One region of the Clostridium pabulibutyricum genome, then DNA from elsewhere that is predicted to be linked to it. Evidence: riboswitches for the same ligand, from Rfam matches in the RefSeq annotation. Region 1 holds a riboswitch; each other region holds the start of a gene.
What was found. A riboswitch is a leader RNA that binds a small molecule or an ion and turns the genes downstream of it on or off. The one in region 1 is predicted to bind S-adenosylmethionine.
Positions count from the first base shown of each region.

Region 2: linked by a shared signal. The riboswitch ahead of AC4CVH_RS09980 (O-acetylhomoserine aminocarboxypropyltransferase/cysteine synthase family protein) and the one ahead of cysC (adenylyl-sulfate kinase) in region 1 are both predicted to bind S-adenosylmethionine.
Region 3: linked by a shared signal. The riboswitch ahead of metK (methionine adenosyltransferase) and the one ahead of cysC (adenylyl-sulfate kinase) in region 1 are both predicted to bind S-adenosylmethionine.
Region 4: linked by a shared signal. The riboswitch ahead of AC4CVH_RS13275 (methionine ABC transporter ATP-binding protein) and the one ahead of cysC (adenylyl-sulfate kinase) in region 1 are both predicted to bind S-adenosylmethionine.

Region 1 covers NZ_JBZAYZ010000002.1:271,779-279,279, reverse strand. The annotation lists gene carB (carbamoyl-phosphate synthase large subunit) at 1-2,172, shown strand, start outside; SAM riboswitch class I at 2,246-2,350, shown strand; gene AC4CVH_RS04655 (YbaK/EbsC family protein) at 2,435-2,899, shown strand; T-box leader at 2,998-3,231, shown strand; SAM riboswitch class I at 3,268-3,378, shown strand; gene cysC (adenylyl-sulfate kinase) at 3,494-4,081, shown strand; gene AC4CVH_RS04645 (adenylyl-sulfate reductase subunit alpha) at 4,078-5,769, shown strand; gene AC4CVH_RS04640 (4Fe-4S dicluster domain-containing protein) at 5,753-6,067, shown strand; gene AC4CVH_RS04635 (aliphatic sulfonate ABC transporter substrate-binding protein) at 6,098-7,135, shown strand; gene AC4CVH_RS04630 (ABC transporter ATP-binding protein) at 7,150-7,501, shown strand, end outside.
Region 2 covers NZ_JBZAYZ010000008.1:65,185-72,685, reverse strand. The annotation lists gene AC4CVH_RS09990 (ferredoxin-like domain-containing protein) at 1-805, shown strand, start outside; gene AC4CVH_RS09985 (O-acetylhomoserine aminocarboxypropyltransferase/cysteine synthase family protein) at 849-2,078, shown strand; SAM riboswitch class I at 2,160-2,265, shown strand; gene AC4CVH_RS09980 (O-acetylhomoserine aminocarboxypropyltransferase/cysteine synthase family protein) at 2,340-3,623, shown strand; partial or broken gene AC4CVH_RS09975 (NAD(P)-dependent alcohol dehydrogenase) at 4,123-4,374, shown strand; gene AC4CVH_RS09970 (DeoR/GlpR family DNA-binding transcription regulator) at 4,419-5,201, opposite strand; gene AC4CVH_RS09965 (iron-containing alcohol dehydrogenase) at 5,429-6,583, shown strand; gene AC4CVH_RS09960 (class II fructose-bisphosphate aldolase) at 6,594-7,439, shown strand; gene iolC (5-dehydro-2-deoxygluconokinase) at 7,451-7,501, shown strand, end outside.
Region 3 covers NZ_JBZAYZ010000009.1:27,562-35,062, reverse strand. The annotation lists gene murA (UDP-N-acetylglucosamine 1-carboxyvinyltransferase) at 1-92, shown strand, start outside; gene spoIID (stage II sporulation protein D) at 172-1,194, shown strand; gene AC4CVH_RS10565 (peptidoglycan DD-metalloendopeptidase family protein) at 1,311-2,021, shown strand; gene spoIIID (sporulation transcriptional regulator SpoIIID) at 2,131-2,385, shown strand; gene AC4CVH_RS10555 (rod shape-determining protein) at 2,483-3,508, shown strand; gene yyaC (spore protease YyaC) at 3,559-4,101, opposite strand; tRNA gene AC4CVH_RS10545 (tRNA-Thr) at 4,391-4,466, shown strand; tRNA gene AC4CVH_RS10540 (tRNA-Tyr) at 4,472-4,556, shown strand; tRNA gene AC4CVH_RS10535 (tRNA-Val) at 4,565-4,640, shown strand; tRNA gene AC4CVH_RS10530 (tRNA-Thr) at 4,680-4,755, shown strand; tRNA gene AC4CVH_RS10525 (tRNA-Tyr) at 4,761-4,845, shown strand; SAM riboswitch class I at 4,889-4,987, shown strand; gene metK (methionine adenosyltransferase) at 5,057-6,232, shown strand; gene recD2 (SF1B family DNA helicase RecD2) at 6,318-7,501, shown strand, end outside.
Region 4 covers NZ_JBZAYZ010000014.1:3,734-11,234, reverse strand. The annotation lists gene AC4CVH_RS13295 (FadR/GntR family transcriptional regulator) at 1-21, opposite strand, end outside; gene AC4CVH_RS13290 (ribonuclease H-like domain-containing protein) at 43-693, opposite strand; gene AC4CVH_RS13285 (HAD-IB family hydrolase) at 781-1,506, opposite strand; gene AC4CVH_RS13280 (methionine ABC transporter permease) at 1,623-2,279, opposite strand; gene AC4CVH_RS13275 (methionine ABC transporter ATP-binding protein) at 2,269-3,237, opposite strand; SAM riboswitch class I at 3,309-3,413, opposite strand; gene AC4CVH_RS13270 (FeoA family protein) at 3,580-3,801, shown strand; gene feoB (ferrous iron transport protein B) at 3,908-5,686, shown strand; gene AC4CVH_RS13260 (CBS domain-containing protein) at 5,873-6,253, opposite strand; gene AC4CVH_RS13255 (ribonuclease H-like domain-containing protein) at 6,283-7,080, opposite strand; gene argS (arginine--tRNA ligase) at 7,104-7,501, opposite strand, start outside.

The DNA.
Region 1 (7,501 bases):
GGAAATTCCAGTGCACTATTTGAGCCTGCGCTTGATTATTGTGTTGTTAAAATACCGAAATGGCCCTTTGATAAGTTCAAGTCCGCGGACAGGACGCTTCAAACTCAGATGAAAGCTACTGGGGAAGTAATGTCTATAGACAGAAATTTTGAGAGTGCTCTTTTGAAAGCTGTGATAAGCCTTGAGGGAAAGATAATAGGACTTAGACTTGACAAGTTTGACAATATGGAAACCCCGGATATACTGCAAAAGATGAAAGAGCATGATGATGATAGGTTGTTTGCTCTTGCAGAGGCACTTAGAAGAGGAATTGATGCAGAGGAAATTAACAGAATAACGAGTATAGACAAATGGTTTGTATATAGAATAAAGAATATAGTTGATATGGAAAACAAGCTGACAGCAAATGTTCCGAATGCAGAGACAATAAGTCAGGCTGAAATAATGGGATTTACAGACGAGTATATATGCGAACTTATAGGAATGAAATTGTGTGATTTGAAAAAACTTAGAGATATAAACGGCATAAAATCAGTATACAAGATGGTAGATACATGCAGCGGTGAATTCGAGGCGAAAACTTCTTATTATTATTCATGTTATGACCTTGAAAGTGATAATGTGGTTTCAAACAACAAGAAAGTACTTGTCATAGGTTCAGGACCTATAAGAATTGGGCAGGGCATAGAATTTGATTATTGTTGTGTAAATGGTGTATGGGCAATAAAAGATGCCGGACTTGAAGCGATTATAATAAACAACAACCCTGAAACGGTAAGTACGGATTTTGATGTTTCAGACAAGCTTTATTTTGAACCTCTTTATATAGATGATGTGATGAATGTCATAAATGAAGAAAATGTATATGGCGTAATTGTTCAATTTGGAGGCCAAACTGCATTGAATCTTGCAAAAAAACTTAATGACAGAGGAATAAATATTCTTGGAACATCTTTTGAATCAATAGATTTTGCTGAAGACAGGGAGAAATTTAGAGTGCTGCTTGAAAAACTTGACATAGATTCTCCTATTGGAGGCTCTGTGTCAAGCATCGAAGAAGCTAGAAATCTCGTTGAAAAAATAGGATATCCTGTAATTGTAAGGCCTTCTTACGTTATAGGTGGAAGGGCCATGAAAGTTGTTTACAGTGATGCTGAACTGTCAAAGTATTTAAATGAGGCAGTAAATCTTTCAAAAGAGTACCCTGTACTTGTAGATAAATATATAGTTGGAAAAGAAATTGAAGTTGATGCAATATCCGACGGGGTAGACATTATAATTCCAGGAGTAATGGAACATGTTGAAAAAACAGGGGTGCATTCAGGAGACAGCATAGCAATGTATCCTACTGTAAGCCTGCCGGATGAAGTGCTTGAAAAAATAGAGGAATATACATTGAAAATAGCAAGAGGATTGAATGTTGTTGGACTTTTAAATGTTCAATATGCGTTTGATGGAAGTAAAATTTATGTAATCGAGGTTAATCCGAGAGCATCCAGAACAGTGCCTATTCTCAGTAAGGTTACAGACATACCGATGATAAAAATAGCAGTCTCTGTAATGCTTGGGAAAAGTATAAGAGAGTTTGGGTATAAGAGGGATATGTATAAATACAATAAAATACATGCAGTGAAGATGCCTGTATTTTCAAATAAAAAACTTCCAGGAGTTGATCCAGCTCTTGCACCTGAAATGAAATCAACGGGAGAAGTTCTTGGAGTTGATTTCAATAAAGAAAAAGCAATGTATAAGGCATTCAAGGCAGCAGGTGTGAAGGTTTATACGGGAGGAAACATTTATATATCGGTAAACGACAGGGATAAGAAAGATGTACTTGAGATAAGCAGGACATATAAGGCACTTGGATTTTCTATATACGCATCACGTGGAACGTGGGAATTTCTAAATGACAATAAGGTAGCCTGCAGTGAGCTTGATATAGAAGATGCACTTGATAAAATACGCGATAAAAAGATAGATATTGTAATAAATACTGTAACCACCGGGTACAATGGGGAAACATATGGATTTAAGCTAAGATATGTTTCTTTAGTACACGATAGAGTGCTCTTTACGTGCCTTGATACTGCGAAAGTGTATGCGCTTTGTGTAAAAATAGAAAAATCAGGTGAAAAAATAGATTATAGATCAATGAAGGAGTATTTGATATAGAATTAAGCATATTGACAAATCAACTTCAAAAATTTATACTAAAATTGTTTAACAAATTTTAAAATTTAATACGCTCTTATCAAGAGTGGCTGAGGGACTGGCCCTATGATGCCCGGCAACCTGAATAGTTTATATTCAACGGTGCCAATTCCAGCAGGTGAAACCTGAAAGATGAGAAATAAAAGAGATATGATTTCAAACCTTCCTGAATTTATCTGCAGGAAGGTTTTTAATATTTTAATCAGAAAGGAAAATGGTGCTTATGAGTGTGGAAAATGTGATTAAATATTTTGAGGATAAAGGTTTGAAAAATCCGGTTTTTAAACTAGATGATAGCGGAGCTACTGTTGAGCAGGCGGCAGAGACGATACATACAGAGCCAAAGTACATAGCAAAGACTCTGGCTTTCAAGCTGAAGGATCGGAATATACTTGTTGTTGTACGCGGAGATCTAAAAGTAAATAATAGAAAATTTAAAGATACTTTTAAAGTGAAGGCAAAAATGCTTGAAAGTGAAATGGTTTTGAAGGAAATAGGGCATCCAGTAGGAGGACTTTGTCCGTTTGGGTTGAAAAATGCTGTAAAAATTTACTTGGATCTTTCTATAAAAGACTTTGAATATGTTTATCCAGCAGCAGGATCGAAAGATTATGCCCTTAAGATTTCGCCGTTAAAAATGTATAAACTTGTGTATGGGGAGTGGGTTGATGTATGCAATAATCCATAAAACAAATTTATGTATAAAAGTTATTTTATATAATTAATTGAATTTATTTCTTGACAAGCCATAATTTAAAAAGTATAATAAGTTCAAAATTAAATAAGACCAAAACTGTGATTGAGAGAAGTATACTATGGAGTCCTAAAGAGAGAAATCTTTTAGCTGAGACAGATTTCAGGATTAAGTAGTGGAAAATGCGCTTATGAGTTCTGTAATTGAAATTAAGTAGGTTTATGCGGATGCTGTACGTTAAAACAGTAGAATAATGTATTTTGAGTTATTGTATCTTGAAGATACAGTAAACAGAGTGGAACCGCGGAAAAACTTCCGCCTCTGTATGAGGCGGAAGTTTTTTTATCTAAAATTATAATATATTCTTATCAAGAGAGGTTGAGGGACTGGCCCTGTGAAACCCGACAACCGGCACTTTTATGTGAGTGTATCGGTGTTAATTCCTACGGAATGATTTTTCTGGAAGATAAGAAAGATGGATTGCAAAAATTTATTTTCAAATTTATTACGACCATTTTTCATTTCGGAAAATGGTCGTAATAAATTATATTAAAGATTGAATCGCTTATGAAACAAGGGAGGGTGGTTATGGAAAATAATATAGTTTGGCATAAAATGTTTGTAGATAGAAAAATGAGAGAAAATCTGCTTGGACAAAAAGGAAAGCTTATATGGTTTACAGGTTTGTCAGGTTCGGGAAAATCTACAGTTGCAGCACTACTTGAAAAAGAACTGTACAGTATGGGAAAACTCACCTATGTTTTAGATGGAGATAACGTGCGTCACGGGCTTAATTCGGATCTTGGATTTTCGGAGGGTGACAGGAGTGAAAATATAAGAAGAATTTCCGAACTCTGCAAACTTTTTGTGGATTGTGGAGTAGTTGTAATTGCAACCTTTGTATCACCATTTAAGAGAGATAGGAATAAGGTTAGAAATCTTATTTTGAAGGATTTTATTGAAGTTTATGTAAGTTGTCCAGTTGAAGTGTGTAAAAAGCGTGATCCAAAGGGGCTTTACAAAAAGGCGGTAAAAGGTGAAATAAACGAATTTACAGGTATAAGTGCTGTTTATGAACTTCCGGAAAATCCTGAAATTGTAATAGATACTAATTTAAATACTGCGGATGAATGTGTTAAGAAAATAGTTAATTATTTACAGGGGGTGCTTTTGTGAAACTTGATCTTGTAGAAGTTTCTACGGATATTTTAATAATAGGTGGAGGTGCAGCCGGGTGTTTTGCGGCTCTTGAGGCTGCAAATTCACCTGAAAAACCTAAGATTTTAATACTGGAAAAAGCAAATATAAAAAGAAGCGGATGTCTTGCAGCAGGAATAAATGCACTTAATGCATATATAAACGAAGATGAAACTCCAGAGTCTTTTGTAGATTATGTTAGAGATGAATTTAATGGAGTTGTGAGAGAAGACCTCGTTTATACAGTAGCTAAAAAATTAAATGAAGTTACGTCTAAAATGGAAAAAATGGGGTTAACCATATTGAAAAATTCGGAAGGAAAGTATGTCACACGGGGAAGAAGAAGCATAAAAATAAATGGAGAAAATATTAAGCCTGTAATTGCTTCCAAGGTTCTGGATACTAAAAATATAGATGTCATGAATAAAACAAATGTCATAGATTATATTACGAGAGGAGGTAAAGTTATAGGCGCATATGCATTTTCGGTAGATAAGAATAAATTTTATGCGGTTTATTCTAAAGCCGTAATATGTGCAGCGGGGGGAGCTTCAGGAATATACAAGCCAAATAATCCAGGATTTTCAAGGCACAAGATGTGGTATTCACCTTTCAATACTGGATCTGGCTATGCTATGGGAATAAGGGCTGGTGCCGAGATGACAACTTTTGAAATGAGATTTATAGCACTGAGGTGCAAGGATACTATAGCACCTACGGGAACCATAGCACAAGGAGTAAAAGCTGTCCAGATAAATTCAGATGGAGAGGAATATGTTCTAAAGTATGGAAAGCCTACAACTATAAATAGACTCTACTCAACTGTCATGGAAAATAAGATAGGGAGAGGGCCATGTTTTTTAAGGACAAAACATATTTCCAAAATGGTTGAAACGGATCTTGTAAAGGCATATTTAAATATGGCACCTTCTCAGGCGCTAAAGTGGATTGATAGTGGAGAAATGCCGTCTTGCAGTAATGTAGAGATTGAAGGTACCGAACCGTATATTGTTGGTGGGCATGCCGCCAGCGGTTATTGGGTAGATACAAAAAGAGAATCAACCTTGGAAGGATTGTTTTCAGCAGGGGATGTAAGCGGTGGAAGTCCTAAAAAATATGCAACAGGATGTTTTGCGGAAGGTGAAATAGCTGCAGATTCTGCTGCTGAATATATAAAAGGGAAAGAACTTTGGAAGCTTTCTGAAGCTAAAGTACAGGAAAAACTTTCTGAGGTAAATAGTTTTTTCCAAAATAGTAAAAACATATATACAGTACAACAGTTGGAAGAAGCAATGCAAAAGACCATGGATGAATATGCAGGAGGAATATCACAAAGTTACAGTTATAATTCTCAAAAACTGAAAATAGCAGATAAAAAAATCCGTGAACTTATAAAGATGTCTTATAAACTTAATGCAAGTGACTGTCATGAATTAATGTTTATATGTGAACTTATTGACAGGTTGTATGTATGTGTGATACTCATAGCGCACCTTATAGCGAGGCGTGAGACAAGGTGGAGATGTTATGAAGAGAATGCTGATTTTCCTGAAATCAATGATAATTACTGGAAAAAGTATGTTAATTCCATTTATAAGGATGGAAAAGTAAATATCATATTCAGAAAAATCGTTGGAAGGAATGAGGTATATGAGCATAAAGATTGACATGAATAAATGTATAGGATGTCTCAAGTGCAAGTCTGTGTGCCCTGGAAATCTGATATGTGTTTCAGATGAGGGAAGAGCCTATATAAGATATGAAGAAGATTGCTGGGGATGTACTGCATGCTTGAAGGAGTGCGCTGAAGGTGCCATTGAATATTATCTTGGAGCTGATATAGGCGGGATGGGGTCTAAAATGCATATAAGCATGAATGGTAATGAACTTGACTGGCATATAAAACATAGACGAGGTGATGAATATGTAATAAGTACCAGCAGGTGCAAGTCCAATAAGTATTAAAGCATATCTTAAAAACAAGGAGGAATTGGTATGAAGTTCAGGAAAGCTACAGCTATTCTATGTACAGTAGTATTATTAGGTGCATTTTCAGGATGTCAGAATAGAAATAGTGGACAAAATGATAGTAATATAACGGTCCATATAGGATATTTCCCAAATATAACGCATTCACAGGCACTTGTTGCAAAACAAAACAAAAGTTTTGAAAAAGCCTTTGGAAGCACTGCAAAAGTTCAGTGGAAACAATTTAATGCAGGATCCTCTGAAATAGAATCTTTTCTTGCAGGAGCTATTGATATAGGATATATAGGGCCTGGACCGGCAATAAACGGATATACAAAATCAAAAGGTGATTTACAGATAATTGCAGGAGCTACTGATGCAGGAGCAATACTTGTCTCAAGAAAAGATGAAAATATAAAAAATGTTAAAGAACTGGCCGATAAGAAAGTTGCCGTACCTCAATTTGGAAACACACAGGATTTGTGTCTCAGAAATCTATTAAGCAGAAATGGTCTTAAAGATAAGACACAGGGTGGAAATGTGGAGATAATACAAGCTGCCAATCCAGATATAAAAACACTTCTTGAGAGCAAACAAATTGATGCGGCACTTGTTCCGGAACCATGGGGCTCGAGGTTGGTACTTGAAGCTAATGCCAATATTGTTCTTGATTACAATAAAGTTTGGAGACAAGGAAACTATCCAACTGCAGTTGTTCTTGTAAGAAAAGAATTTTTAAATGATCATCCCGATATTGTAGAGAAATTCTTGAAGACACATGTGGAGTTAACTGATTATATAAACAAAAACAAGGAAAAGGCCAGCGACGAGATAAATAATCAAATTTATGAGCTTACGAAGAAAAAACTTTCCAAGGGTATTCTTACATCTTCGTTTAATAGGATAACAGTAACGAATGATCCTAAAAAACAGGCTACAGATGAAATGATAGATCTTTCAGTAAGCACAGGTTTTATAAAAGAAAAACCGGATGCAAAAAACCTAATCAACCTGGAATTATTGAATAAAGTATTGAAATCACAAGGAAAATCTCAGATAAATTAAAAGGAGGACTTGTAGTGTCTTTAACTATAAAGGATGTAAGCAAAAGATTTGTTACTAAAACGAAAAACATTTTGACTTTGGACAACGTGAATATTTCTTTTAAAGATGGCGAGTTCATATGTCTTCTTGGACCTTCTGGATGTGGTAAATCAACGCTTTTAAATATAATAGCAGGCCTTGAAAAACCAACTTCGGGAAAACTTTTTCTAGATAGCAAGGAAATAGACAGTGTTGGAGTGGATAGGGCAATGATGTTCCAGGATTCCGCACTGTTTCCATGGCTTAAGGTTATAGACAATGTAGAATTTGGAATGAAAATGGCAGGCGTGTCTAAGGAGAAAAGGAGAGAGAAAGCTGTCAAGTATC
Region 2 (7,501 bases), on a different contig from region 1:
TTTTTATGACTTTATAGAAAAGAATAATTCGGATATAAGAACTCTATTTAAAGAGTACACAGATGTGGATAAATTCAAGGGAGATTCGGGTATATACTTTGATTTTGGTTCCTGCGAGAAATTTTCACTTAAAGGGCGTGGACCGGGAGAATGCAGCACTGGTGTTATGGATGTAATTAATTTGGATCTTTCAAATGCAAAAACAGCTCTCGACAAATATAGAAATACGAAAGACAATAAGGATTTGTATGCGTCGGCACTTGCATCTGCAAGAACACTTCTTGTTCTTAGAGGGGTTGATACAAATAAGGACAGGGAGATATTTGCACAATTTGCAAAGAACTTTGTGAATGCAGGATATGTGAAAAAATCGGTTAAAGATTTATTTGACACTCTAATAGATTTTAAAATTGGGGATATAGACGATATTTCAGATAAAATTGATGAAGTTGAGTACCTTTTCAATAAAGTAAATGACATGTATAAGTCATTGGATGGAAAACTTGAAATAACACTTGCAAAAGAAAATGAAACAGTTTCGAAAGCTGTAAATACTGAAAACAATTCTGAAGCTGAAAATGACACTGAAGTTGTAGATTTCAGAGGAGTAAAGTGTCCCATAAATTTTGTCAAGGTTAAAATTGAACTTTCAAAAATAAGGTCCGGCGAGAAAAAAGGATTTTACATTGATGATGGAGATCCTATAAACAATGTTCCGGAAAGTGTTAAAAAAGAGGGTCATAAGATAGTTTCAATAGACAAAAATTATGATGGATACAATTTACTTGTAATAGAAAAGAAATAGATAGAATCTTTTTATGGGTACCTTTGAGATTTGAGGTGAAATTATGAAATTCGATACTAAACTGATACATGGAAATTTGAATATAGATTATACCGGTTCTACAAATACGCCGGTGTACCTTACGAATGCATATGCGTATACCAGCGCTGAAAAGCTTGAAAATATATTTAATGGAAAGGCTATGGGATATGCGTATACGAGGATGTCAAATCCTACGGTAATGTCCTTTGAAAGAAGAATGGCAAGTCTTGAAAATGGATTTGTTGCAACAGCTGCAGCATCTGGAATGAGTGCAATTTATCTTGTAATAATGAACACAGTTGCTCCAGGAGATGAAATAATTGCATCAAGTGGATTGTATGGAGGAACTTATACGCTTATAAGAAATCTTACTTCGCTGGGCATAAAAGTAAAATTTTTAGATGATATTACAAGAGAGTCACTTCAAGAGGAGATAACTGAAAATACAAAGCTCGTGTTTGCAGAAACCATAGGAAATCCGAAACTTGATATACTCGATATCGAAGGCATTGCTGGAATATGCAGTCTAAATGATATAATTTTTGCAGTGGATTCCACAATAACAACTCCTTATCTTATAAGACCTCTTGAGCATGGAGTGGATATTGTCGTGCATTCTGCCTCCAAGTATATAAATGGAACGTCCAACTCAATAGGTGGAATTATAATAGACGGAGGAAGTAGCAAATATAGAAGTCCAAAGCATAAAGGCTTTGCAGCTTATGCAAAACAGTATGGGAAAATGGCATTTACGGCAAAATTGAAAGACACGATAGGAAGAGATGTAGGACCTGCCATGTCACCTTCTACAGCCTTTCTGAATTTAACCGGAATTGAGACTCTTTCACTTAGGATGGAGAGACACTGTAAAAATGCCCTTGAAATTGCGAGATATCTTGAGAAGCAGGATAAAGTTGATGCGGTAAACTATCCTGGACTTGAAAGTTCGAAGTATCATTGCCTTGCTGAGAAATATTATAAAAAGGGTGCGGGGAGTATACTTACGTTTAGACTTGGCAGTAAGGAAAGGGCATATAAGTTTTTAAACAGTTTAAAACTTATATTGAATCTTACGAATATAGGTGATACTAAAACTATAATAATACATCCGGCATCTACAATATGTGCAAACAACACGGATAAGGAAAGACAGCAGATGGGTGTGTATGATGACTTGGTAAGACTATCTGTGGGTATAGAAGATACGGATGACATAAAAGAAGATATAAAAAATGCACTTTCACAAATATAAAAAAAGTTTGAAATTTATATTGACAATTAAAATTCAAGAATGTATAGTAAACATATATTTAATACAAATTTAATATTGAACTTCTTATCAAGAGAGGCGGAGGGACTGGCCCTATGATGTCCGGCAACCTGAATGAATTTTTATTCGACGGTGCTAATTCCAGCAGGTGAAACCTGAAAGATGAGAAACATTGATAATTCTTACTTCTTACAGTTTCACTGTAGGAAGTTTTTATTTTTTAATTAAAAAGGAGAGATAGGAATGAGCAAAGAGAGAAAATTGTCATTTGAAACATTACAGGTTCATGCAGGACAGGTACCGGATCCTGCAACAGGAGCAAGGGCGGTTCCAATATACCAAACCACATCTTTTGTTTTTAAAGATGCAGACGAGGCAGCTGATTTTTTTCAGCTTAAGAAACCGGGAAATGTTTACGGAAGAATAATGAATCCAACAGAAGATGTATTTGAAAAGAGAGTTGCAGCTCTTGAAGGCGGAAGTGCAGGACTTGCAACAGCATCCGGACTTGCAGCAATACTTTATGCAGTTTTGAATGTTGCGAGTGCAGGAGACAACATAGTTGCAGCAAGCACTTTGTACGGTGGGACATATGAGTTGTTTTCAGTAACACTTAAAAAACTTGGAATTGATGTTGTATTTGTTGATCCCGATGATCCTGAAAACATAAGAAAAGCCATAAATGACAAGACGAAAGCTGTTTATGCAGAAACGATAGGAAATCCAAAGATAAATATTCTTGACATAGAGGCTGTAGCAAATGTAGCACATGACAACAAAATACCTTTTATCATAGACAATACATTTGGAACCCCATATCTTGTAAGACCAATAGAATATGGTGCAGACGTAGTTGTACATTCCGCTACAAAATTCATAGGAGGACATGGAACAACTCTTGGTGGAATAATAGTGGACGGAGGAAAATTCGACTGGGCCGGAAGCGGAAAGTTCCCTGATTTCACAACACCTGATGAAAGTTATAACGGACTTGTATATGCAGATCTTGGTCCTACTGCTTTTGCAACAAAAGCAAGAGTACAGCTGCTTAGAAATACAGGAGCGACCTTAAGTCCACAAAGTGCATTTTATTTCCTTTTAGGACTTGAATCACTTTCGCTTAGAGTTGAAAGACATGTAGAAAATACAAGGAAAATAGTTGAATTTTTAAGCAACCATCCAAAAGTTGCATGGGTAAACTATCCGGAACTTGAAGGAAATCCATACAAAGAGCTTGCAAAGAAGTATTTGCCAAAGGGAGCAGGTTCAATTTTCACCTTTGGTATAAAAGGAGGACTTGAAGCAGGGAAGAAGTTTATAAACAGTCTTGAACTTTTCTCTCTCCTTGCAAATGTGGCAGATGCAAAATCACTTGTAATCCATCCTGCAAGCACAACACATGCAGAACTTAATGAAGAGCAGCAGAGAGCAGCCGGGATAACTCCGGATCTCATAAGACTTTCAATAGGAGTTGAAGGTGCGGACGATCTTATATATGATTTGAATCAGGCGCTTTCTAAAGTTTGATATGACTTTAAAAGAGAATAATTAGATACAGCAGACCTATCCAAATTGGATGGGTCTGATTTTTATAAATATACTTGTAAATGCTATAATGTCTATATATAGATTACTTTTGGAGGAAAAGGGATGATTAATTTAACATGCAAGCGTCAGTTTGTATATAAACATACCCTGGGTCTTGTAGCTGCAGCCGTAAAGTCAATAGAAAATTATCTGGAAACATATCTATGATCAAATAGCAAGACCAGAATATGAAAATACCGATGGTACGGTATATCTAAATAAAAAAAGCTTCACACCGATAAGGGATGGAAAAGATAAAATGCTGGCTGTAGTTATAATGCTTAAAGATATTCAAAAGGTATATAATATGGTAAATAAATATACTGGAATGAGAGCAAGATACAGTTTTTCGGATATACTGGGTTGAAGCAGATGCATGATGAGGCTTAAGAAATATGCAGTTAGCATTTCAGACAGTCACTCTACTGTACTTATAGAGGGTGAAAGTGAAAATCTTGAAATACCAAGAGAAGAATGGGGATGCGGAATGGCCCATAAGACAATAAAAGGTGGATTATGTCCTGGTGGAAGGCTAAGAATGGAGAGATTGATTGATCTTGTAAGACACAATCGTGTTGATTCTGGAAAGCTTGTTACATATGTGTACCATGGTTTTGACCATATAGAGGAAGCACTTCTTCTTATGAAAAATAAGCCAAAGGATTTAATAAAACCAGTAGTTATATTGTAGATTAAATAAAAGAGCTGCCCGAGGCAGCTCTTTTATTTAATGAATCATTTTTGCATGGACATGTATTTGTCACTTGATGATATTATTAAATTAGTGTTGTTCTTTTCAATGAATTCCACGTAATTATCCTGAGGTTTTTTGTCTGTTATGATATAATCTACGTTATCCATGGAACAATATGTCATTAAAGAGGAAATCCCAAATTTTGAGTGATCTACAAGAACGTATACAGTATGACTCTTTTGTACAACAAGTTTTTTTATCTCATATTCCTGCATTGAACTGTTTGTTATGCCATTTTTTATTGATATTCCCGTGGAAGCCATGAAAGCCTTGTTTATGTTATATTTTTTAAGAAGTTCAATGGTATCGGAACCTACAAAAGAATTTGCTTTTCTTATGAGATTTCCACCAGTTGAAATTACATTCAAATTTTCATACTTTACGCATTTATTAATAAAATTAAGGTTGTTGCTTATTACAGTTACATTTTTTTTGACTTTGAGAAAGTCTGCGAGATTCAATGTAGTAGTACCTGAATCTACAAAGATTATATCTCCGTTGGATACTAATTTCGCGGCTTCTTCAGCTATCAAAGATTTCGAATATATATTCTTTATTTGTCTTGTGTCAAAAGGAACAAGGGAACTGGAATTTGCAGATACGCCGCCATATACTTTTCGTATTGTACCCTTTTGAACAAGTTCGTTTATATCACGTCTTATTGTATTTTTGGAAACGTTGAATACAGTAGCTAGTTTGTCAAGCGATACAGTATTGTTGTCCAGTATATATTCCTCTATTTTCTGTATTCTTCTTAGTTTCATGATGACCTCCCAAAGAGATATTATTCTTGTTAATTTATATTATATATAAAAAAATCAAAAAGGTAAACAATTTACTCAAAATATAATCATAAAATACCTTATATCATAAAATTTTATAATTTTAAACAATTTGTATTGACAACCATAAAGTGTAAGTGATAATATCTAATCAAAAGATAATCATAACTTAATCAAAAAATAATCGATATATGAGGAGGGAATAAAACTTGAGCAATTTATTTTTAATGCCGAGGTACATTTTTTCCGGAGAAGGGGCACTTGAGAAAGCTGGAAACAGTGTAAAGCTGCTTGGTGGCAAAGCCCTTATTGTCACCGACGATGTCATGCTAAAGATAGGAAGTGCTCAAAAGATAACATCTTTTTTAGATGCACTTTCCATAAAGTACTCTGTGTATCATGAAGTTAATGGTGAGCCCACAGATCGTATGGTTGAAGGTGGAATTAAAAAGTACAAAGAAGAAAACTGTAATTTTTTAATTGCACTGGGTGGAGGCAGTCCTATTGATACAATGAAAGCCATAGGTGCAATGATAACGAATTCAGGAGAGATTACAGACTATCTCGGAAAAACTATTGAGAACAAAACACCACCTATGGTTGCAATTCCTACCACTGCCGGTACTGGTTCTGAGGCTACACAATTTACAATAATAACAGATACTCGAAGAAATATAAAAATGCTTTTGAAAGGTCCATATCTTATACCGGCTATTGCCATAATAGATCCTGCTTTTACAGCTTCATCTCCTAAAAATGTAACTTCAGCTACAGGGATTGATGCTCTTACTCATGCTATAGAATCATATACTTCAAAACTTGTTCAGCCAATGTCAGAAATATTTTCAATATCAGCAGTAAAAAAAATATTCAAAAATTTATTGAATGCATATAATTCTGGCTCAGATATGAATGCAAGAAGTGAAATGTCAATAGCGGCACTTCAAGCAGGCATAGCGTTTAACAATTCCTCTGTGACTATAGTTCATGGAATGAGCAGACCTATAGGCGCACTTTTTCATGTACCTCACGGGCTTTCAAATGCAATGCTTTTGCCGGACTGTCTTGAATTTATAATGCCTGGTGTTCCTGAAAAATTTTGTGATCTGGCAAAAGAAATTGGAGTCTATAAAGACGGCATGAGTGACATGGAAGGAGGAAAGGCTTTCATATCTGAGGTTAGAGAGCTCTGTAATAATTTAAATGTACAAACTCCTGAACAATTTGGAGTGGATAAGAAAAAGTTTTTTTCTAATTTGGACAAGATGGCGGAGGATGCCCTTGAAAGTGGAAGTCCACAAAATGCTGTAAGGAAGGTTAGTAAGCAAGAGATAATTGACATATATAAAGGTTTATGGAAGTAGGTGAGATGCTATGTCGCTTGTAAGACTAAAGGAATTAATGGAGGAAGCTGAAAAAGGAAAATATGCAGTTGGAGCTTTCAGTGTTGCAAATATGGAAATGGTAATTGGAGCCGTAAAAGCTGCAGAAGAGTTGAAATCTCCAATAATACTCCAAATTGCAGAAAGCAGGCTTAAACATTCGCCTCTTTATCTCATGGGACCTGTAATGCTTGCAGCTGCAAAAAAAGCAAAAGTTCCAATCGGAGTACATCTTGATCATGGGGTTACTTTCAGGTGTATAGATGAGGCATTAAGCCTTGGTTTTACGTCTGTTATGATAGATGGTTCAAGATATGATTTTGATAAAAATGTGGAAATTACAAAGAAAGTTGTTATGAGGGCGAAAAGTTGTGGTGTATGTGTTGAGGGCGAAATCGGCCGTGTAGGTGGAAGTGAGGATGGTTCAGATGATATATCCTGCATGTATGCAGATCCCGATCAGGCTGTGGATTTTTTAAGAAGTACCGGTCTTGATGCCCTTGCGGTTGGGATAGGCAATGCTCATGGTGTATACAAGGGAACTCCGAAGTTGAATTTTGGTGTGCTTGAAAGGATTAGAAAGAAAGAAAAAGCCTATCTTGTACTTCATGGTGGATCAGGGATAAGTGCAGATGACTTTAGAAGGTGCATTTCTCTTGGAATGAGAAAAATAAATATAGCTACCGCCACTTTTATGTCAGTGGCTGCAAAAGTAGGATCAATGATTGGAAAATATGACGATAACGATTATTTTAGACTTCATGAAGCAGAAATAGAGGGAGCCTACCTGAATGTTAAAAAACATATAGAAATTTTTCAAAGCGATAATAAAGCTTAAGGAGGGAGAAAATGCAGTATATTAAATTTGATAATAGCAGAAAATTTGATGTAATACCCTTG
Region 3 (7,501 bases), on a different contig from region 1:
AGATATCCGACATATACCATGTGGATAGAGGATATGTCAATATAGAAAAAAAACTGAAAGCACTGGGTGCGGATATTGAAAGAATAAGCTGAGTTTATGTAGTAGTAATATTATTTTGATTGCTCTCATAGAAATTATTATAAGGTATATATATGCTTGGAGAGGAGTCAAATGAAGAGAAATAGTTTATCAATATTAAAAAACACTATTTTACTGATTATCATGTGTTCAACATTTGTTATAGCTTTATCTTTTTTTATAGTCGGTCCAGGTGGAAACATTGGAAAATCGGATAATAAAACAGTTAGAAATAGTTATAATCAAAAGATATCAGTATATATAACTAAAAAGGGGAAAACAGAAGATATGAATCTTGAAGATTATGTAACTGGAGTGGTATCGGGAGAAATGCCGGCGGAATTTTCAGACGAGGCTTTAAAGGCTCAAGCAGTTGCGGCAAGGACTTTTGCTGCTGCACATATGGAAGTGTATGGAGGTAGAAAATATAATGGCAATACAGGTGCAGATGTGTGTGATACTGCGAAATGTCAGGTATTTATGCCAAAAAGCGAAAGATTTGAAAAATGGCCTGAAAGTAAGAGAAAGATGTACTGGGATAAGATAAAAGATGCAGTTGACTCGACTAAGGGGCAAGTACTTGCCTATAATGGAAAGCTAGTCATGGAACCGTACTATTTTGCTGTAAGTTCGGGCAGGACAGAAAGTTCACTTTCTGTTTTCAACAGAGATGTAAAGTATCTCAAGAGTGTTAAAAGTTTTGGAGATGAAAAGTCGAAGAAGTATAAAACATATAAGTATATTGATAAAGATCAGTTCATACAAAAAGTAAATTCAAGTTATAAGGGTGCAAATTTATCAAACAGTAATCTTGAAGATTTGGTGTCTATAAAAAGCAGGAATGAGGGAGGCTCTGTAAAAGAGATAAAACTCGGTGGAATTACTATATCAGGAATACGGTTCAGGAGTCTTATGGAGCTTAATTCGTCCAATTTTAATATAGGGTTCAAGGGAGAAAATGTGGTTATTGAATGTTTGGGATATGGACATGATGTTGGCATGAGTCAGTGGGGTGCAGATGCCTTGGGAAAGCAGGGAAAAGACTATAAGTATATATTATGTCATTATTATACGGGAGTTAAGGTTGAGAGCCTCAGCGACGTAGCAAAAAAGTAAATATAATTTAGAATTTTTTTCAACACAGCCTTGGCGCTGTTTTTTTTTACAAAAAAATTTATAAAATATGTATTTTTTGTAATTCACTGGACAAACTACAAAAAGGAGGTGTTGATATGAATAAAAATTTTATGAAGAAGTCATTTGATTTTTTAAAGAAGGAGGGTTTTTATGTAATTCTGTTTATTTGTCTGTGTGTTGCAGCAACCGCTGCGATTTTGACTGTTAGAAATGATAGAAATCAGAATGCAAATAAAGTGTCTGTTTCACAACAGAATAAGAACAGGGAAACTGCAAAAGTGGAAAGTAAACATGATAATGCCCTTCAAGTAAAGAAAAATAATAGTACTAAGAAAGAGACAAATTCCAACATGAAAAAACAGGAGCCTTCTGAGAAGGTATCAGCTTCCGTGAGTACTGATTTTCAGAAGCCTGTAGCGGGAAACATAGCAAGGGGCTATTCCAAGGATCCGGTGTATTGGGATTCAACAGGAAGTTATAGACCAAATCTTGGATATGATATACAGGCAAAGATAGGAACTCCGGTTTTCTCGGCAATGAGTGGAACAGTGGAAGAAGTTAACAAAAGCACCCAGGATGGTGTGGAAGTTATAATAAACCACCAGAACGGGCTCAAGACAGTTTACTCAAATCTGGATTCAAATTTGAAAGTTTCTGCAGGGCAAAGTATTGCAAAAGGTCAGGTAATAGGAACTGTTGGAAATACAACATTGAGATCCGCTTATGAAAAATATGGTGATCATCTTCATTTTGGAGTTCTGAAAGGAAATGAATTTGTAGATCCAGCAAGATACATCAAGTATTAAAACTAATATTTGATAATATAATATAAAATTGTAAATATATTCAAATAAATATAAATTAAATTTAACATCAAGGATTATAACTGTAATCTTAGTAAAGGAGTGATGACAGTTGAAGGACTATATTGAAGAAAGGGTTTTGGATGTGGCCAAATATATAATAGGTTCCAAGGCCACAATAAGAAAAACGGCAAAGGTTTTTGGAGTCAGCAAAAGCACCATACATAAAGACATGACAGAAAGACTTCCAAAAATAAATCCTCAAATTGCCAAACAGGCAAAGATGATATTGGATTATAATAAGGCTGAGAGGCACATTAGAGGTGGAAATGCAACTAAAATGAAATATAAAGCTATTGAAGGTTAAAAACATTCCTATTATAATTATAATTATAATGCAATTAATATAGATATAAAAATCACAGTACAAACACAACGAAATGAATAGTAGGAGTGAAAAAGGAATGTTTTTTAGTATAGGAACTGATATGGGAATTGATTTGGGTACTGCCACAGTCCTTGTTTATATTAAGGGGAAAGGTGTAGTATTGAAAGAACCATCCGTAGTAGCGATAGACAAGAATCAGAATAAGGTACTTGCTGTGGGAGAAGAAGCATGGCAGATGATTGGAAGAACTCCAGGAAATATTGTAGCAATACGTCCGCTTAGGGATGGTGTAATATCCGATTATGATGTAACTGAAAAAATGCTTAAATATTTTATAGAAAAGGCTTGTGGTAAAAAAAGAACTACTCCAAGGGTAGTGGTTTGTGTACCATGCGAAGCTACTGAAGTTGAAAAAAGAGCCGTAATCGATGCAGCACAAAATGCAGGGGCAAAAAAGGTATTTTTAATAGAAGAGCCGCTTGCTGCCGCCATAGGTGCAGGAATAGATATAACCAAACCGGAAGGGAATATGGTAATTGATATAGGTGGTGGAACAACAGATGTAGCAGTTATTTCTCTCGGAGGAATTGTAGTTAGATCATCAATCAAAGTTGCAGGAGACAAGTTTGATGAAGCAATAATGAAATTCATAAGAAAACAGCGAAAACTTATGATAGGTGAAAGAACTGCGGAAGAGTTGAAGATAAATATAGGATCGGCATTTGACGGAAGTGATGATGGAATGGAAATAAGAGGTAGAGATCTCGTCACTGGACTTCCTAAAAATATAAGAGTGACCTCGGATGAGATGAGAGAGGCACTTAAAGATACTATAAATGCAATAGCCGATACTACTCATGCAGTACTTGAAAAAACTCCTCCTGAACTTGCTGCTGATATAGCAGATAAAGGCATTATAATGACTGGAGGAGGAGCTTTGCTGAATGGATTGAATGATCTTATACACAACACTACAAATGTGCCTGTGTATGTTGCAGAAGATGCAGTATCATGTGTAGCTCTTGGAACAGGAAAAGTACTTGAATATCTTGATAAAATGGAGATTACGTTTACTGGAGATGATATAACTATTATTGATTAAATTAAGAATCTAATTTATTAGTAAATTTTCTAATAAGTTAGATTTTTTAACTAATATATTTTATCTGAGTTTTCATATAGGTTATATGCATGTGTCAATGAGTCAAGGATTACCTTTGACATGGATAAAATAAGATTTAGACGTATGTTGTTGGAACTGCTGAACAAATTCCTATTTGCATTTGAATCCACGATACCTATTATGGAAGCCTCTCCGACATTTGGAAGTGATTTTCCAACACCTTTTCCAGGATGGACAGGAAAATCCCTTATTTGGATTTCTCCTATACTTTCAGTATCACCAAGGCAGGCATCTATCCCAAGAATGTTACAGTTTTTGTGTTTCAATTTGATTTCATCAAGTTTTCTATTGATATTCAGGGCATGTATAGGTTCTTGTATTGTACCGTAGACAGGAAGAGGAAAATGTTTATATGTAAGTAATGTACCTACCATAGGTCCAAGGCAGTCACCTATGTATCTGTCTGTACCGATACACACTAGGATTGTATTTTTACTTATATAATCTTTTAAAAAATTCCCTAGTTTGTGATATACCAATGGATTTGTATACTTTGCTTTTATTTTGTTCACAATGTCACCTCTTTGATTAAGCTTTTTATTTTTTCATGTATGATCCGTGTTTTTAAAAAGTCATATATAATCTATATGATTGCTTGATTCAAATTAGAATACTACAAAAAAAATGACACTTGCAAAGGTATGATTTTGTGAGAAAAAACAAGTAATACAGAGTAAATAAAGGATGTTTATCAAAATATAAGAAAAAATAGAATTTGAAAAAAAGCCAACTACACGTTATACTAACATACGTTAATGTATTTGCTGCTTTGTACGGCAGTTGATTTAAAGTAGTGAATAGGCTGGCATAGCTCAGATGGTAGAGCAACTGACTTGTAATCAGTAGGTCGTGGGTTCGATGCCTACTGCCAGCACCAAATTTGGAGGAATTCCCGAGTGGCTAAAGGGGGCAGACTGTAAATCTGTTGTCATCGACTTCGATGGTTCGAATCCATCTTCCTCCACCAAGTATTATGGGCGCATAGCTCAGCTGGGAGAGCATCTGCCTTACAAGCAGAGGGTCACAGGTTCGAGCCCTGTTGTGCCCACCATTAATTATGGATTTTGGTTTTAATGTAACAAGTGAATAAGCTGGCATAGCTCAGATGGTAGAGCAACTGACTTGTAATCAGTAGGTCGTGGGTTCGATGCCTACTGCCAGCACCAAATTTGGAGGAATTCCCGAGTGGCTAAAGGGGGCAGACTGTAAATCTGTTGTCATCGACTTCGATGGTTCGAATCCATCTTCCTCCACCATATAAAAAACACTAGTTGGTGTTTTTTATTTTACAATTTAAAACTCTTATCGAGAGAGGTGGAGGGAAAGGGCCCTATGAAACCCGGCAACCAGTAATTTTACTAAGGTGCCAATTCCTGCAGTTTTTCTGCGAGATAAGAGAGTTGATATGTTTATTGACCTCTTCTTATGAAGAGGTTTTTTATTTTATACAGATGGAGGTAAAATTATATGAGAAAGTTATTCACTTCTGAGTCGGTTACAGAAGGACATCCAGATAAAATGTGCGATCAGATATCAGACGCAATACTTGATTCCATACTGGCACAAGATCCTGATGGAAGAGTAGCTTGTGAAACAGTGACTACTACAGGGATGATTATGATTATGGGAGAAATATCAACTAAGTGCTATGTTGACATTCCAAAGATAGTCAGAAAAACTGTAAAAGAAATAGGTTATACTAGAGCTAAATACGGTTTTGATTGTGATACTTGTTCTGTAATATCTTCAATAGATGAGCAGTCTTCGGATATAGCAATGGGAGTAAATGAAGCTTTTGAGGCTAAATCAGGAGAAATGGACAAAGTAGATGCAGTAGGTGCCGGAGATCAGGGAATGATGTTTGGATTTGCTACAAACGAAACTCCGGAATATATGCCTCTTCCAATAAATATGGCTCATAAACTTTCAAAAAAGTTGGCTGATGTAAGAAAAGACGGTACACTTTCATATTTGAGGCCTGATGGAAAGACTCAGGTTACTGTAGAATACGAAGATGACAAGCCTGTGAGAATAGACACGGTTGTAGTTTCATCACAGCATGATCCACATGTAACTCAGGAGCAGATAAGAGAGGATATAATAGAAAAAGTTATAAAACCTATAATACCTGCAAAGTTTCTTGATGAGAATACTAAATATTTTATAAATCCTACAGGAAGATTTGTCGTAGGAGGTCCTCAAGGTGATTCGGGACTTACCGGAAGAAAGATAATAGTAGATACTTATGGTGGATATGGAAGACACGGCGGAGGAGCATTTTCCGGAAAAGATCCAACCAAAGTTGACAGATCGGCAGCATATGCTGCAAGATGGGTGGCAAAAAATCTTGTTGCAGCAGGTGTTTCTGATAAACTCGAGATACAGCTTGCTTATGCCATAGGAGTTGCAAAACCTGTGTCTATAACGGTAGATACATTTGGAACGGGGAAAATATCGGATGACAAGGTTGTTGATATAATAAATAAAACCTTTGATTTAAGACCGGGTGCAATCATTAGAGAACTTGATTTAAAAAGACCTATATATAGACAAGTTGCGGCATATGGACATTTTGGAAGAACGGATTTGGATGTACCTTGGGAACAATTGAACAAAGTAGATGATATAAAGAAATATTTGTAAATAAAAGCACGTACCTTTAAGGGACGTGCTTTTGATATGTTATAATGAAATATATTAATAGTATTTTGAGAAATAGGGGAGCTTTATGGAAGAAATACAGGGAATTATAGATGATGTAGTATTTCATAATGATGAAAATGGATATGTGGTTGCCAAATTGAAAAATAAAAGTGGTATTGTAACAGTAGTGGGAAACCTCCCGTTTATTATGGAGGGACAGAATTTGAAACTTACTGGTGAGTGGGTTCTGCATCCTAATTTTGGCCAGCAGTTCAAGATAAAATATTCCGAGGAAGTTGTACCTGATACTACAGTCGGCATTGAAAGATATCTTTCATCAGGGGCGATATCAGGAATAGGTCCGGTTACTGCGAGAAAGATAGTTGAAAAGTTCGGCAAAGAGACACTTTATATAATGGATAATCACATTGACAGGCTTAGAGAAATAGAGGGGATAGGACAGAAAAAGATAAATCTTATATGTGATTCCTATTCAAAACAAAGTGAAGTAAGAAATATAATGATTTTCCTTCAGACATATGGTATAAGTGCAAATCAATGCGTAAAAATACATAAAAAATTTGGAGCGTCATCTATTGATGCAGTAAAGAAAAATCCATATGTTTTAACAGATGAGATAGCAGGGATAGGCTTTAAAATTGCAGACAGGATAGCCAGAAGCCTCGGTATAGAAGCAAATTCACCTTTTAGAATTCAAAGTGGACTGAGATATTTGGTAAACAAGTTTTGCAATTTCGGAAATACGTATATGCCGCTGGAAAAGCTTGTGTCTGAGGCTGAAAGCCTTATGGGTACGAACAAAGAAGATGTTGAACAAAATATATATGACAGTTCGCTTAAAGGAAAGCTAAAACTTGAAAAGTCAGGGGAGAAAATATGTGTTTTTCTTCCTGTGTACTATTATTGTGAGTTGAGTGTTACAAAAAAAATACTTTATCTTGAATTCAGCAAATATGATAAAATTGAAATTGACATTGAAAAGGAAGTTTGTGATTTTGAAAAAGCCAGCAATATAGAATTTGCGGCTTCTCAGATAGAGGCCATAAAAGGTGCCTTTGAAAATGGAGTTGAGATAATAACAGGGGGACCTGGAACCGGAAAGACTACTATAATAAACTGTATAACTGGAATATTTGAAAAGCTTGGGTTCAAGGTTATGATGGCTGCTCCAACCGGAAGGGCGGCAAAGAGAATGTCCGAATCTACAGGGAAAGAAGCAAAGACAATACATAGACTTCTTGAAATGGG
Region 4 (7,501 bases), on a different contig from region 1:
ACTTTTTATTGGACGAAAAATCATAATAATCTCCTTCTCTTGCTAATCAATTTTTAAGACGTTTTCCCAGTTTATATACATATCAATCAAACTAACTACATCCTGTTCATTATAAAGCAATATCTTGTCTCTTTTTTCGACAGGCATTCTTTTTATATACTTACAATCTCTAACTATCTTGCAGAATGTCTTTGCGAGATTTGAACCGCTTATAACATCACTTGCCCTCACTATTCCAAATTCTTTTTCAAGTGCTTTGAGTCCTATTGACTTATGCATTATTTTCTCATATTCCCTCTGAAGATCAATATGTGAAAAATGTTCTTCGAAATTAAACTTCAAATCATATTTCTTGAACAAATATTTTATCACTGTAAAATCATTGTTTCCTGAAAATGTAACAATATACCTTTTCCCGGCATCATACATTTTTTGAAAATAATCTTCGGATATCTTAAGTATAGCTTTTGCATCGTTTTTGTTTTCTATCATATATTGAGTTACTTTTATAACCTCATTATCCCAATCATAAAGGCAACATCCAAATACACCTATGCATATAGGTTTTTTATATATATAATGTTCAAGATCAAAAAACAAAGCATCTTTTAAGATAAATTTATTTCTGTCAATCTTCAAGGCCTTTTTACTTTCAGGCCTCTTAACCTGTATTTCATTACACCTTTCTATCACCTTACCACTCTTTTCTAAGTCTCTTACATGCATCACATATTATTATATCATTTTAGATATATAGTTAACATAATCATTTCAATTTTTTCATAGGATTTTTATACATGAAGGATCCAAATTATAAATCATATCCTTTCTCTCTACTACTATGCGTATCTTATGCATTAAAGCGCTATTTGAAATCGCCTCTTTTATAAGTTCTCTTGTAGGGTTTACACAAGTTGGATTTCCAACGAGCTTTAGCATGTCAAAATCCCCTGCAGTATCTCCATAACTATAGCTTTTTTCAAGATCTATATTATATTTTCTAACAAAATTTTCTATTGCAATCTTCTTGCTGGCGCTATCCCACATAGGCACTACTTCCCCTGTGTATACATTATTATCATCAATTATATATCTAGCTCCTACATAATCATCAAATCCATATTTCTTTGACATTTCCCTAACAAGTTCTATGGGACTGCCGGATATCGTTATTACCTTGTGTCCATTCTTTTTATGCCATTTTATTCTGTCCCTAGTATAAGTATATACCCTGTCACCTTTCTGTGCTATTACTCGTCTTGCTATAAATTCCACCTGCGACTTGTAAAGGCCCTTTATTGCTTCTATATAAATATCTGCCATCTTGAGCAGGTAATTATCATAATTTCCCTGTCTCTTATCCCATCTTTCATACTCCGGTTTTACTTCCTTGTACCATCTATCAGGAGGAATTATTTCATATTTCACCAACTTTTTAAATACTTCAGTCATAAGTCCCTCTCTATATAAAGTTCCATCTATATCAAAAAATGCTGCTATACTCATATGATGCCTCCTTACACAATATTATAATTTTACTTCAAAAGTTATTTATACCTATTCTAGCATAAATAACAACCCCAAGCAGTAAAATTAACATACTCCACTTGAGGCGATCTAAATTATCTATTAAGTTTTTTATATATAAAATTTCCAATACTCTGTATCAATTGAACAAGTACTATAAGTATGACTACCGTATATACCATGACATTGGTTTCAAACCTATAATATCCATACTTTAAAGCAACATCACCGAGTCCCCCTGCTCCAACCGTACCTGCCATGGCAGAACATCCTACAACAACTATGGTAGTAAGTGTTATTCCAAGTACTATCGAAGGAAGCGCCTCCTTGAACATTACTTTGAATATTATCTGAACATTGCTTGCGCCAAAAGACTTTGCAGCTTCTATTATGCCCGGATCTATTTCTTTAAGCGACGACTCAATTACTCTTGCTGCAAAAGGTGCTGAGGCTATTGTAATTGGTACTATAGCTGCAGTTGTTCCTATAGCTTTTCCTACAATAAGTCTTGTAAACGGAAAAATTGCTATCATAAGTATTATAAATGGAAAAGACCTTAATAAATTCACTATCACATCCAGTATTTGATATACAACCTTATTCGGTTTCAATCCATGTTCTTCCGTCACTATTAAAAATACCGCCGGAATACATCCTATAATAACAGCAAGAAAAGTTGATACTAAAACCATATAGAGAGTTTGTCCTATGGCTGGAGCAAGAACTTCCTGAAATATTTCACTAAATTGCATTATTTTCTACCTCCCATGCTACATTTTTTGATGAAAGATAATTACATATGACTTCTTTATCCTCATCATTTATGTTTATTACAAGACTTCCGAGTACATCGTCCCTGAACTTTTCAAGTTTCCCCCACACTATTGAAAATTTTATATTCAAATCTATTGCCATTGAACTTATAAGATTTCCCTGACTTATTTCCTTCGGAAAATATATTCTCAGGTTCAAACCTTCCCCCGGCAGCATATTGTCTGATCCAAGCAACTTTTTTAAATTTTTTTCAGGTTTTAAAAATATATCTTCTACATCGCCGAACTGTTTTATTTCTCCTTCATCTATAATTGCCACCTTGTTGCATATTTCCTTGATAACTTCCATTTGATGGGTAACAACAACTATTGTTATGTTCAATTTTTTATTTATATGTTTTAAAAGATCAAGTATTGACTTTGTAGTATTTGGGTCAAGTGCAGACGTAGCTTCGTCACACAAAAGTATATTCGGACTCAAGGCAAGAGCCCTTGCAATTGCAACTCTCTGTTTCTGTCCGCCACTTAATCTCCTTGGCATACTTTCTGCCTTGTCTTGTAGTCCAACTATATCAAGAAGCTCAGATACCCTTTCTTTTACCTTGTCCTTGCTCAATTTCCATACTTCAAGAGGAAGAGCTACATTATCAAATACATTTTTTCTGTTCAATAAATTAAAATTTTGAAATATCATTCCTAAATTCTTTCTAAAAGCTCTTATCTCTCTATTATCAAGTTCTTTTACTTCTTTATCCATTATCTTTATGCTGCCGGTGTCGTAAGTTTCAAGCCCGTTTAGGCACCTCAAAAGCGTTGATTTTCCAGCGCCACTATGTCCAACAATTCCAAAAATATCGCCTTTTTCTATATGCAGACTTACATCTTTAAGCACATATTTATTTCCAAATTTTTTTCCTACATTATTAATATCTATCAAAACTTACTTTCCTCCAATACTTAGTGTAAAAAACAAAAATCTGAGGAAAACCTCAGATAATCAGCAAAATAATCTTATCTCTCAGCCTCCGCTGCAGGAATTAGCACCATTATACGGTAAGTGCACTGGTTGCCGGGTTTCAAAGGGCCTGATCCCTCCACCTCTCTAAATAAGTTCAAGTTGTATTAAATTCACGGAATTTATTATATCAATTAGTAATTATTATGTCAATAGATGTCTCTTTGCTTTACAGATTGACACCTTAAATAAAAAATGCTACTATATAGGATAGATAAATTGATAATGGATTTCAATGTAAATTGATAAGAGGAGTTGGCAATTATGAGCATTTGTGATTTGAAGCCAGGTCAGAAGGCTTTTATAACGGATATAAAAGGTGATGAAAAACTCGTCAAAAGACTTTTTGCTCTTGGCTGTATTGAAGGAACAGAGATAACACTTAAAACTTTTGCCCCCCTTGGAGATCCACTTATCATAGACTTAAGAGGATTTAGTTTGGCCATACGGAAAAACGATGCAAAAAATATTCTTGTTCAATGCTAGTTCCAAGTGAACAAATAAATTCTTATATTTTATTTTGCCATAATTATGCTATAAGTATGGTATTTTTTAATGCAATTAAATCAAAGTAAATGTTTGGAGGAACTAAATGATTACAGCAGCTTTACTAGGCAATCCTAATGTAGGAAAAACATCTCTTTTCAACAACCTAACTGGATCTGACCAATATGTTGGTAATTGGCCTGGAGTAACAGTTGAAAAAAAAGAAGGATATTTTAACCAGATGAAAATTGTGGATCTCCCTGGAATATATGCCATGGACACATATTCAAATGAAGAAAAAGTCTCAAGGGATTTTCTTCAAAACAATAATGCCGATGTAATAATAAATATAGTTGATGCCTCAAACCTCAACAGGAATTTATACCTTACAACCCAGTTAAAACATTTTAATAAACCTATAATACTTGTTTTTAATATGATGGACATAGCATCTCAAAACGGTATACAAATAAATTTTGAAAAGATAGAAAAAGAACTTGGTGTTATAGCTATTCCAATAGTCGCTGCAAAAGGCAAAGGCGTGGACAACCTTATTGAGATACTGGAAAGCAGTCAATTTTTACATATCCCCCCTGATAAAAACAGTTTTAATTTTGAAGACGAAAAGGAGGCTTATTCCTTCATAAATAATATACTTGCCAAATGCGTAGTCGAAACCAAAAACATTTCTATATCATATACTGAAAAAATAGATAAAATAGTTTTGAACAAATTTGCAGCCTATCCTGTATTTTTATTTGCATTATTTTTAATATTCAAGTTTACTTTCAACTGGGTAGGACAGCCTGTTGCAGATATATTCAGCAACTATTTGTCAAATTCCATAACTCCGTACCTCAAAGAACTTCTTTCATCTGCAAGCCCATGGTTCACCTCCCTTCTAGTAGATGGTATAATTTCAGGTGTAGGATCAATCCTTGTTTTTTTTCCTATAATCTTCTGTCTTTTTCTAGGAATATCATTTCTTGAAGACAGCGGCTATATGGCAAGAGGCGCTCTTATAATGGACAAACTTATGAGAAAAATGGGACTCTCCGGAAAAGCCTTTATACCGCTTATTGTAGGCTTTGGATGTTCAGTCCCGGGAATAATGTCTTCAAGAACTCTTGAAAGCGAAAAGGATAGAAAATTAACAGCCCTTTTGATACCGCTCATGTCCTGTAATGCACGTTTGCCAATATATGCACTGTTTGCATCCGCTTTTTTCAAAGGCAAGGAAACCGAGGTGGTTTTTTCATTATATATACTTGGAATAATCCTGGCATTTGTAATAGGCCTTTTATTTAAAAATACAATATTCAAGAAGGATGAAGAACCTTTTTTAATAGAACTTCCCAAGTACAATGTCCCTAATTTAAAAAATCTAATCACACACACATGGGAGAAAGCCAAAGGTTTTTTGAGAAAAGCAGGTACTATAATATTCTCTATGTCAGTTTTAATATGGTTTTTGTCAAACTTCAATTTTAGTGGTATGGTACCTATGAATCAAAGCATACTATCTTATATAGGCAAATTTATAAGTCCAATATTTTCTCCCATGGGATACGGCTCATGGCAGAATTCAGTATCTCTTATAGCTGGACTTATGGCAAAAGAAATAGTAATCGGTACTATGGGTATCATATATGGAAGCAATCTTGGATCAATTTTACCCCACTACTTCAGCGCTGTTTCTGCTTATTCTTTTCTTGTATTTGTTCTGTTATATACTCCCTGTATATCCGCAACATCTACAATGAGAAAAGAATATGGAAACAAAATGGCTGTATTTTCAGTTATATATCAGTTCCTGCTTGCCTGGATAGTATCTTTTATAGTATTCAAGGCCGGCTCTGCAATATTTTATGGAGGAATTCAATGATTGTAGAAATCATTATAACTTTAATTATTGTTTTACTTGCGTCATATATACTCTTTTGTACTGTCAGAAAAAAGCTTAAAGGCAATGACTGTTGCTGCACAAACTGCAATAAACAATACAAATGCCACAGCAATAAAAAAAAAGAAGGATAAAAAATAAACCCCACCATACGGTGGAGTTTATTTTTTATCCTTCTTTTTTTATAAAATAGTCAAGTATATCTTCAATTGATACCATTCCCTGTACAATTCCGTCATCATCTATCACAGGCATTGATATTATATTATTCTTTCTTATCCTGACTGAAGCCTCTATTATACTTTCACTGCTCTTTACAGTTACAACCTTTTTAGTCATAACCCATTCTACCGGACACGTATCATAATGGCCTTCCTCTACAAGGAACCTGTATATGTCCGCCTTAACTATCATTCCTGCAAGTTTTCCGGAAAAATCAACAACTGCAGCTCCATTTATCTTGTGTTCATGCATTATATCCATAGCCTTCTTCAAAGTATCATTTGTCTTTAGCTTAAATATGTCGGAACGCATTATTTCTTTAATCAAATTAATCCCTCCCCAAAAATAAATAAATTTTAATAACTTTTACTTACCATTTCATTTATTTTCGAAGAATCTCTACCACCTTTTAGAATATAGTCTATAACCCGCGAAGCAGATTTCTTCGAAATTTTGTCAATGCGTATATTTAATTCTATATTATTTCTCTTTACAAGGCTTGTCAAAAATTTAAGCTGCTTCTGTGTAATAGAATAATCTCTCACAATAGAATCGTCATTTTCAATTTTATACAAGAACTCATGAATCTTTGGAAGATTAAGTACGTCTTCATAGTTATGGAGTAATATTGTATTTTCAAGTTCGGGACTTCCATTCTCCAAATATTCATTATAGAGATCCACACTCATTCCACCATCTATTTTATCTTTTCTTTCTATACCTATATATTTTTCCACTGTCTTTAAGTTGCACCTTTTCATTCCAAGATGTTTATAGTATGGTCTTATATGGCGGTATAAATCCTCATGATACTCAGGAGGTTCAAAACCTATACTTGACCTAAGCATTCTTTCACATATAAAAGGTTCATCAAAAGCAATTCCATTATATGAACACCATTTCCCGCATTTTGAAATATCTCGTCCAAAATTATAGAGTACTTCACTTTCATCCTCAAGTGATTCTGCAAAATATTGAGTTATAGAAAATCTGTTACAATCAATAAATCTGCCTGCTGATATCAGTATTATGACATCTTTATTCCTATCAAAACCTGTTGTTTCTATATCGAAGTAAACTATATCACCCATGTCATATTTGCAGAATGCATCTTTTGATATTTTAAACTCTTCTTCGTACTTTTTAATAACCATAGATACCCCCCAGTGATATAATTTTACATTTTCTCGACAACATCTATTCCAAGAAGATAAAGTGCATTTTTTATTACCTGACATACAGCTTCTACAAGTTGAAGTCTGAATTTTTTAACTGCTTCATCCTCGGTATTTAATATGTTACATGAATTATAAAATTTATTAAACATTTTTGCAACATCTATAACATATCTTGTTATCATAAAAGGCTCGAACTTCTTTGAAGCACCCTCTATATGCATTTCAAATTGGGAAAGTATCTTTACAAGTTCAAATTCCTCTTTGGAACTCGCACTTCCAGGTTTTATATCTGTTTTTAAATTTCCTGCTTTTCTAAGTATACTTTTTCCTCTTGCATAACTATACTGAACATATGGCCCTGTCTCACCTTCAAAACTCAACATTTCATCCCAGTCAA